Regions from separate parts of the Priestia sp. YIM B13552 genome, predicted to be linked through region 3. Evidence: riboswitches for the same ligand, from Rfam matches in the RefSeq annotation. Region 3 holds a riboswitch; each other region holds the start of a gene.
What was found. Region 3 has a riboswitch for cyclic di-AMP ahead of ACFX40_RS07800 (dicarboxylate/amino acid:cation symporter). Riboswitches for the same ligand answer to the same signal wherever they lie in the genome.
Positions count from the first base shown of each region.

Region 1: it holds a riboswitch for cyclic di-AMP, as region 3 does, so the genes downstream of both, ACFX40_RS07120 (potassium channel family protein) here and ACFX40_RS07800 (dicarboxylate/amino acid:cation symporter) in region 3, are expected to answer to the same signal.
Region 2: it holds a riboswitch for cyclic di-AMP, as region 3 does, so the genes downstream of both, ACFX40_RS27115 (glutamate/proton symporter GltT) here and ACFX40_RS07800 (dicarboxylate/amino acid:cation symporter) in region 3, are expected to answer to the same signal.
Region 4: it holds a riboswitch for cyclic di-AMP, as region 3 does, so the genes downstream of both, kdpF (K(+)-transporting ATPase subunit F) here and ACFX40_RS07800 (dicarboxylate/amino acid:cation symporter) in region 3, are expected to answer to the same signal.

Region 1 covers NZ_JBHZOU010000002.1:203,435-205,631, reverse strand. Annotated here, with positions in the region: gene ACFX40_RS07130 (Lrp/AsnC family transcriptional regulator) at 52-507, opposite strand; gene ACFX40_RS07125 (carboxymuconolactone decarboxylase family protein) at 628-1,086, shown strand; cyclic di-AMP (ydaO/yuaA leader) riboswitch at 1,202-1,346, shown strand; gene ACFX40_RS07120 (potassium channel family protein) at 1,470-2,129, shown strand; gene ACFX40_RS07115 (TrkH family potassium uptake protein) at 2,133-2,197, shown strand, end outside.
Region 2 covers NZ_JBHZOU010000016.1:17,963-20,159, forward strand. Annotated here, with positions in the region: gene ACFX40_RS27110 (undecaprenyl-diphosphate phosphatase) at 1-816, shown strand, start outside; cyclic di-AMP (ydaO/yuaA leader) riboswitch at 1,090-1,229, shown strand; gene ACFX40_RS27115 (glutamate/proton symporter GltT) at 1,336-2,197, shown strand, end outside.
Region 3 covers NZ_JBHZOU010000002.1:329,485-331,681, reverse strand. Annotated here, with positions in the region: gene ACFX40_RS07805 (NAD(P)/FAD-dependent oxidoreductase) at 1-344, shown strand, start outside; cyclic di-AMP (ydaO/yuaA leader) riboswitch at 948-1,102, shown strand; gene ACFX40_RS07800 (dicarboxylate/amino acid:cation symporter) at 1,283-2,197, shown strand, end outside.
Region 4 covers NZ_JBHZOU010000006.1:260,738-262,934, reverse strand. Annotated here, with positions in the region: gene ACFX40_RS22465 (undecaprenyldiphospho-muramoylpentapeptide beta-N-acetylglucosaminyltransferase) at 1-204, shown strand, start outside; cyclic di-AMP (ydaO/yuaA leader) riboswitch at 362-504, shown strand; gene ACFX40_RS22460 (hypothetical protein) at 577-714, shown strand; cyclic di-AMP (ydaO/yuaA leader) riboswitch at 730-872, shown strand; gene kdpF (K(+)-transporting ATPase subunit F) at 1,237-1,323, shown strand; gene kdpA (potassium-transporting ATPase subunit KdpA) at 1,348-2,197, shown strand, end outside.

The DNA of each region.
Region 1 (2,197 bases), 130 kb from region 3:
GGAAAGAAGATCCGAACGATGATTCGTTCGGATTTTTTCGTTACGTTTCAATCACTTTTCATCTTTTAAATGACTCAATAATGCAGGAGCCATCTCTACGTGAGAAAGGGCGATGTGTGAAATCGTTTTGGCATAAGGTGTAATTTCGTTAATAAATTGTTCGAGTATGTGCAGGTGAGGAAGCTGAAGCTTTGTAATAAAGCAGGCTTGCCCGGCGATGCGTTCACAGAATAAAGCGTAGGGATACTGAGAAATAAATCGTTTAAAACGCTCGTGCTCGCCGTTTTTCATCGTTACTTCAATAAAACACGACACGGGCAAATGCAGCTTTTCATAATCAATATCAATCGTATACCCTTTTATAACACCAAAGCTCTCTAGCTGGCGTACTCGCTCTGCCACCGAAGGAGGAGACAAATTAATTTGTTTTCCTAGCTCTCGTAAGGAAAGGCGGCTGTTTTGCTGCAGCGCCTGCAAAATCGATAAATCAATTTCATCAATTTTCAATTGAAAACCTTCTTTCTCATTAACGTTTCATTTGATTAGTAATAGTCGATAAGATGTTTTATATGTAATCTGAAATTTCCATTTTTCTTACTATAATAATTAAAAAGGAGTGAGTAAAAAATGGCAAGAGTTTTGTTAGCAAACGAAGAGGGAACAAATTTTGAAAAAGCATTGAATTTAATTCCGAATGTAAAAAGATTGTATGATGAGCTTTACGACACGCTTTGGAACAGCGATATAGTAGAGAGAGAGACTAAGGAAAAAATCAGGCTTTATCTAGCAGGTGTTAACGGCTGTGAGACATGTATGAGCATGTCATATGTAGGGGATGAGACGCTTAATCAAAAAGTGTTAAGAGAAAAAGAGCTGGAACAAAAAGATCGACTGCTGTTTCGATTTATTGATGTGTACCGAGTGCGTCCAAGGGAGTTGACCGATGCTGACATGGATCAATTAAAAAAATTTTACAGTGATACGCAGCTGTTAGAGCTTTTGGCTGTTATTAATTTATTTGATCAATTTCACAAAATGATTGTCAGTTTAGATTTATATGATTTTTGCAGCTTGCAGCGCAAGTGAGGCCTTCGCTAAAAATATCTTGACAGACAAAATCCACAGGAGTAAGATAGCTTTCGTGAAGTGAAACGTATCATGAATCGAATCGATTATTCTAAAAAATAGATCAAAGACATTTGAATAAAAATCGCTTAATCCATTACGGAGCGGAGGACCCATTATTTACGCACATATTGTGCTCCGGGGTGAATCCTTAAAAAGGTAGGGTTACTCTTAAAACCCGAACCCGACAGCTAACTTCGCAAGCGTTTTGAGGGGGAAGAGTGTGAAAAAACACAGGAGCCTTCCTGTGTTTTTTTGCGCTTTTTTAAGAAAAAGATGTAATTTTTTAGAAAAAGTATAAGCTAAGAGAATACACAGCAGTTGAAGAAAGGAATAAATACATTATGAAAAAACAGTTTGCTGTATTGGGATTAGGTCGTTTTGGAGGAAGTTTGGTTGAAGAGTTTGCTAATCTGGATGTGGATGTGCTCGCTATTGACCGCAATCAGGAGGTAGTAAATAAATTTAGCAACTCAGCTACATATGTTGTGCAAGCAAACGCGATTGATGAAGCTAGCTTAAAGGGGCTAGGTATCCGCAATGTTGATCATGCTCTTATTTCGTTTGGGGATGATATCGAAGCAAGCGTACTCGCAACGATGCTTTTAAAAGATATGGGCGTTAAGCAAGTATGGGTAAAAGCAGTGAATATGTATCATCAAAAGGTGCTGGAAAAAATAGGAGCGGACAAAGTCATTCATCCTGAGCGCGATATTGCTAAGCGTATTGCTCATCACGTGGTGTCAGAAAAAATCATTGATTACATTGAATTGTCAAAGGATTATAGTATTGTCGAAATTGTTGCCTCTAAAAAACTTCATAATAAAACGCTGTTTGATTTAAACATTCGTGCCAAGTACGGCTGCAACATTATCGGCTTTCAGCGAAAAGACGGGGAAATGGTGATTTCGCCTACCGCGCATGAAATAATTGAACAAGGAGATATGCTGATTGTTATCGGACATAATCGTGATTTGAACCGTTTTGAAGAAGAAGGAGTTTAACTTATGAAAAAACAAATCATTAAACTCACTCCTCCGCAGCTGCTTGTCTCCATTTTTGGCGGAGGAAT
Region 2 (2,197 bases), on a different contig from region 3:
ATTATTGTAGCAATCATTTTAGGGATTGTAGAAGGTTTAACAGAGTTTGCTCCTGTTTCGTCAACTGGGCATATGATTATTGTGGATGACCTATGGTTGAATTCCAAAGAATTATTTTCATCTCCAGTAGCTAATACATTTAAAATTGTTATTCAGCTAGGGTCGATCTTAGCAGTAGTAGTTATTTTTAAAGATCGTTTCATTAATTTATTAGGATTGGGAAAAAAGCCAGCTGCTCCAATTGGACCGACAAATCGCTTGAATTTAATGCAGGTAATTGTTGGTTTGTTACCCGCAGGAGTGTTAGGACTTTTGTTTGATGATTACATTGATGAACATTTGTTTTCTTTAAATACGGTGCTAATTGGCTTAGTAGTCGGAGCTGTATTAATGATTCTAGCAGATTTGTTTGGACCTAAACGTCCGCGTGTAGAGACGGTGGACCAAATGTCTTATGGACAAGCACTGGGTATAGGACTGTTTCAATGTATTGCTCTTTGGCCAGGTTTTTCTCGTTCAGGCTCAACGATTTCAGGAGGAGTTCTTCTTGGAATGAGCCATAAGGCAGCGGCAGATTTTACATTTATTATGGCAGTGCCAATCATGGCAGGAGCAAGTGGACTTTCATTGGTTAAAAACTGGCAGTATTTCACATCAGATGCGCTACCGTTTTTTATTGCTGGTTTTATCAGCGCCTTTATTTTTGCGCTGGTATCTATTCGCTTTTTCCTGAAATTAATTAATCGTATCAAATTAGTACCGTTTGCACTATATCGAATTGTGTTAGCAGCTATTCTATATTTTGTATTTTTATAAAATAAACACGCGAGTTCTTTAGTCCCGTAAGCTTCTAATAGAGACTCAAAGAGCAAGAAAAAGCTATTGCAATGTTGCAATAGCTTTTTTGCATAAATATATATTATCGCCTTTTGAAAGCGTTTTATAAACATGGGTATTGACAAAACGTGTCGAAAAATAGTAAATTAATATTTGTGCAGTATAAAGTTAAGTAAAAGTAAGACTTCTGTTTAGTTTTATTGACTGTAAAAAACGTATGACAACGTATAGATCGTTTTAATTTTATAAAAACTGAATAATAAGCTTAATCGTATAGAGCGGGGGAATCATTATCGGCAGTAAAGCTGCCTTGGGGTGAATCCTTACAAAAGGTAGGAAACTCTCAATTCCGAATCCGACAGTTAACCCCGTTTGCTTCATTGAGAGAAAGAGCCCAAAATAGCGTAAGTAAAAGGCTGTTCTTTCTTAAGAATAGTCTTTTTTTGTTTTTTCAGAAAAGTATATACAAATGTCATACATCTTTGGGGAGGTACATCTATGAAAAAAATTCGTTTTGGTTTGGCTACGCAGATTTTTACCGGATTAATCCTCGGTGTTCTTGTAGGGGTAATTTGGTTTAACGATCCGCGTGTAGTAACATACCTACAGCCGCTAGGAGACCTATTTTTAAGATTAATTAAGATGATTGTTATTCCAATTGTTATCTCAAGCTTAGTCGTTGGAGTTGCGGGAGCAGGGAGCGGTAAACAGGTCGGAAAGCTCGGCGTTAAAACCATTCTCTATTTTGAAATTATTACGACTTTTGCAATTATAATCGGTGTATTAGTTGCTAATATTTTTCATCCTGGGCAAGGTGTAGACATTCATTCAGCACAGAAGAGTGATATTTCACAATACGTTGAAACATCAAAACAGCAAGAAGGAAAGTCAGTGGCTGAAACGTTCTTACACATTGTTCCAACAAACTTTTTCCAGTCAATTGTTGAAGGAGACATGCTAGCAATTATCTTCTTTACAGTGTTATTTGCACTTGGAGTAGCGGCAATTGGGGAAAGAGGAAAGCCAGTTGTACAATTCTTCGACGGCGTTTCTCACGCAATGTTTCACGTGGTAAACCTTGTAATGAAAGTGGCTCCAATTGGTGTATTTGCTTTAATTGGTGTAACAGTTTCAAAATTCGGCTTAGAGTCACTTCTTTCATTAGGAAAGCTTGTTATCTTAGTTTACTTAGCGTTAATTTTCTTCCTACTTATTGTATTAGGAGGAATCGCGAAATGGGCAGGAATTAACATTTTCCACTTGTTCCGCTATATGAAAGATGAACTGTTGTTAGCATACAGTACATCTAGTTCTGAGACAGTTCTTCCGCGTATTATGGAAAAACTTGAAAAGATGGGCT
Region 3 (2,197 bases):
TAGAACCAACGTTAAAAGAAGCTGTACCGGGTGACTTAGGCTTAGTGCTTCCTTACAATACGATGAAAAGCTTAATTGAAATGACAGAAGCACTGGATCATGTAACGCCTGGGTTAGCATCTGAACATACGCTGTTTTACGGTGTGGAAGCGAAATTTTACTCAGCCCGTCCGAAGTTAAATGATAAGTTTGAAACTGAAATTTCCGGTTTATACGTGGGAGGAGACGGAGCTGGTATTACGCGAGGACTCGCGCAGGCAAGTGCGTGCGGTGTGTGGGTAGCGCGTGACATTGTTGAAAAATTAAAGAATCGCAAAGCAAGTTCTGAACCTGTTACTGTATAAAAAAAAGAGGCCGTCACGGCCTCTTTTTTTATATGTGTTAAATAACGAAAGCGAATAAGTAAAAAGTAAAGAACTTATACCCCTCCAACTCCGATAGTTTTATATGATAATTACTCGCTCTTTTTTAAAAGGTATTACGGCATCCATATTTCTATCGTGAGCAGAATTAAATAGAATAAGGCGAATTGACAATGTCCATTTATTTCTATCAACAAATTCAGTGAAATTTCAGAGAATTTGTATCAAGCAATACAAGGATAAAATCAACAGTTGGAAAGAGTTATTTTTTGTTGAGTAAAATATTTATGAAAGCAGTAAAGTACGCGGATATTAGAATAATTATGCAAATTTATGAATGTAATTTAATAAAAAGAAAGTTCGCTTTACAAACTATTTTTTGAATTAATTTTTTATCCATTAGATTTTAAGTCTTGTTAAATAAATGTTTGTGGTTTATTGAAATATGATGTAAATATTTTAAAATATAAAAATGCTCAACTTTTTATGATAAAATCCTGCATTATTTTTGAATAAAAACTTGACAGAAACATATAAAATGAATTTTAATTAAAGTAAGAATTATTATCATGCAAAAATATTAAAGAAAATTATTTGCTTAATCTCTTTTGTTTTATAAGAGAACGGGGGACCCATATTTGTGCGTAGTGTACTTGGGGTGAATCTTGAATAAATCAAGTAGGGTAACTCACGTACCCGAATCCGACAGCTAACTCCGTAAGCATTCAGTGAGGGAATAACAGGTCTATGAAACCATGATATTCTCATGGTTTTTTGTATAGATAAAAATATTCCTAAACTATTAATCTGAAAATTTTTAATATATTGTATATTTTGAGTGTTATCGCTCTCAATGCATGGTAAAATAAGTATGGTAGTTAGAATCATTCTAATATAATTTATTTACGGGAGGTAAATCTATGAAGCTATCGACAAAGATTATTATCGCGCTAATTGCTGGTGCTGTTGTGGGAGTGTTGATCAATGCTTTTGCTCCAAGTGCTTTTGCTCCGCTGGACAAGTACTTGTTTACACCGCTTGGCCAAATTTTCTTAAGCTTAATTAAAATGCTTGTTGTACCAATTGTGTTTTTCTCTATCACGTTAGGTGTAGCAGGTTTAGGAGATCCTAAAAAACTAGGAAGAATCGGGGCTAAAACAGTTTCCTACTTCCTAGTTACAACAACCGTTGCTATTATTATTGGTTTAATTTTAGCGTATGCAATTAAACCGGGTACGTTTGGATCTTTTGATACAAAAAACGCTTCTTTTGAAGCCGAAAAAGCACCGCCGGTTGGAGAGACATTCTTAAATATGATTCCAGTCAACCCAATCCAAGCGATGGCTGAAGGGAATATGCTTCAACTTATCGTTTTCTCTATCTTTATCGGTTTTGGTATTACGATGCTTGGAAATAAAACAAAAGGGCTTTACAATTTACTTGAGCAAGGCAATGAATTGATGATGTATCTTGTAAATCTAGTGATGAAGTTTGCTCCTTACGGAACATTTGGACTTCTTGCAACCGCGGTTGGAAGTCAAGGCTGGGAGGCAATTAAAGCGATGGGGCTGTACATGATTGTAGTCGTGCTCGCACTGTTTATCCATTCGATTGTAACATATGGAGGATCAGTCGCTCTTATGGCGAGACGTAACCCTATTGAATTTTTTAAAGGTTTTGCTCCTGCGATGACAGTTGGATTCAGTACATCAAGCAGTAATGCAACGCTTCCGATTTCAATGAATGTGGCTCAAAAAAACCTTCGTGTCCCGGAGTCCATCAGCAGTTTTGTTCAGCCGTTAGGTGCTACCATTAACATGGACGGGACGGCAATT
Region 4 (2,197 bases), on a different contig from region 3:
GGAGATCAAATTTTAAATGCACAGTCCTTTAAGAAAAAAGGCTACTGTATGGTTGTGGAAGAAGAACAGTTAACAAAAGAAGTGTTTTTGCGTGAAGTAAATGAGCTTCAGCAGCAGGCAAGTACGATGAAGCGTACAATGCGTGAAGCAACAAAAACGGATGCCATTTCAATTCTTGTAAATGAAATTGAGAAAATGAGCTAAAAAAAGCGTTCTTATCGAGGAGATAAGAACGCTTTTTTCTTTGAATCTATTATTTTAAAATAATGAATAAATAGCAAAAAATAAAGCTTTTAAAATTTCAAAAAATGTTGTTGACAGTAAATTTTAACAGGAGTAAGATTACTCTCATGAAACGTTCCACAGTGAAACGCTGAGTCTTTCCTGAAAGAGAGGGAAAGAGCGGAGGACCCAATTACTAGGGGTGAATCTCATAATTGAGTAGGGTTACTTTCTTGACCCGAACCCGTCAGCTAACTTCGTAAGCGTTAAGAGAGAGGATGGTGTAATCGTGGCCGTTTTCTATAAAAGCGGATAGCGCGTTCCTTTCAAAATATAGGCGAAAGGAGCGTTAACATGCATTTATCTAAGCAAATGATTCAAATGATTGAATATCGTGCAATATGTGATCAGCAATCTTTTGATCTAGCAAACCGCTATTTGTCTATGTTAGCTAATCAAAGTATTAAACGCAGCAGTAAAAACCATAATTAAGTCTAAAAATTAAATAACAAATATACGCTTAATCAATTATGAGCGGGGGACCCAATATTTTGTACGTATGTACTAGGGGTGAATCTCTTAACTGAGTAGGGTTACTTCCATAACCCGAATCCGACAGCTAACTCCGTAAGCGTTTTGGGAGTGAAAAAATTCGTGTCGATCACGGCTTATTTGTCGTGCATTAAACCGCGGAAGAGGACTCTCTTCTGCGGTTTTTTTATGGAAAAATAGGAGAGCAGCTTATGTCTGCACCGTAAAGAGGATATAGTAGGGCTTTTAAAACGAGATCAACAATACGTTAGGAATAATCAAAGATAACCTTTCGCTGCTAGCTCACTTGGGCGTGATGCTTTACGCACGGTAACAGTCACTACGCTTAATCATTGGTGGTAAGAAACAGTTAGGAGGGAGCAACTTGGATATAATCATGCTGGGAACGCTTGTCATATTAACAGCTGCTATGTACGGAATTATTTGCTGGTCGTCTCGTGTAGTAGACGAAAGAGAGGAGAAGTGAACGTGTCGTTCATTTTGCTAGGTATTTCAGTTCTCGTTTTAATTTATTTAGTATATGTACTGTTAAATCCAGAACAATTTTAATAAGCGGAGGAATAAAACGTGGGGATTTTTCTACTATCAGTTGCGCTACTGCTTGTTTTTGTAGCGCTTATTGCAAAGCCCGTAGGTATTTATATAGCGAATGTGTTTTCAAACGATAAAAACACTAGCTTGGTAGGAAAGATAGAATCGGTGATGTTTAAAGCGGCAGGAATTAAAGGGCATAATCAGACGTGGAAGCAATATGCAATTGCTCTCGTTTTGGCGAATACGTTTATGATTTTTGTGGTGTATCTTATCTTCCGGTTTCAAGGGGTACTGCCGCTTAACCCAAGCCACATCAAAGGAATGGATCCGGCCCTTGCTTTTAACACGGCCATTAGTTTTATGACAAATACGAACTTGCAGCATTACAGCGGTGAATCAGGTTTGTCCTATTTCTCGCAGATGGCAGCCGTTGTATTTATGATGTTTGCTGCACCAGCAACGGCACTTGCAGTAGCAATCGCGTTTATTCGTGGGTTGGCAGGGAAGGAAATAGGAAACTTTTTTGTTGATTTTGTGAAATCAATTACGCGTGTTTTACTTCCTATCGCTTTTATAACCGGCATTTTATTTATGATTTCAGGTGTCCCTCAAACGTTAAGCGGAACGGTGACTGCCCATACATTAGAAGGGGCAACACAGCAAATAGCAAGGGGACCAGTTGCTTCTTTTCTTTCAATTAAAGAGCTAGGCAACAACGGAGGGGGATTTTTTGGTGTTAATTCAGCCCATCCATTTGAAAATCCTAACGCGTTGAGCAATGTATTACAAATTGTCCTTATGCTTTTATTGCCAACAGCACTTCCTTTTACGTACGGAAAAATGATCGGACAGCGTAAGCAAGGCCGCATCTTGTTTGTAGCGATGAGTA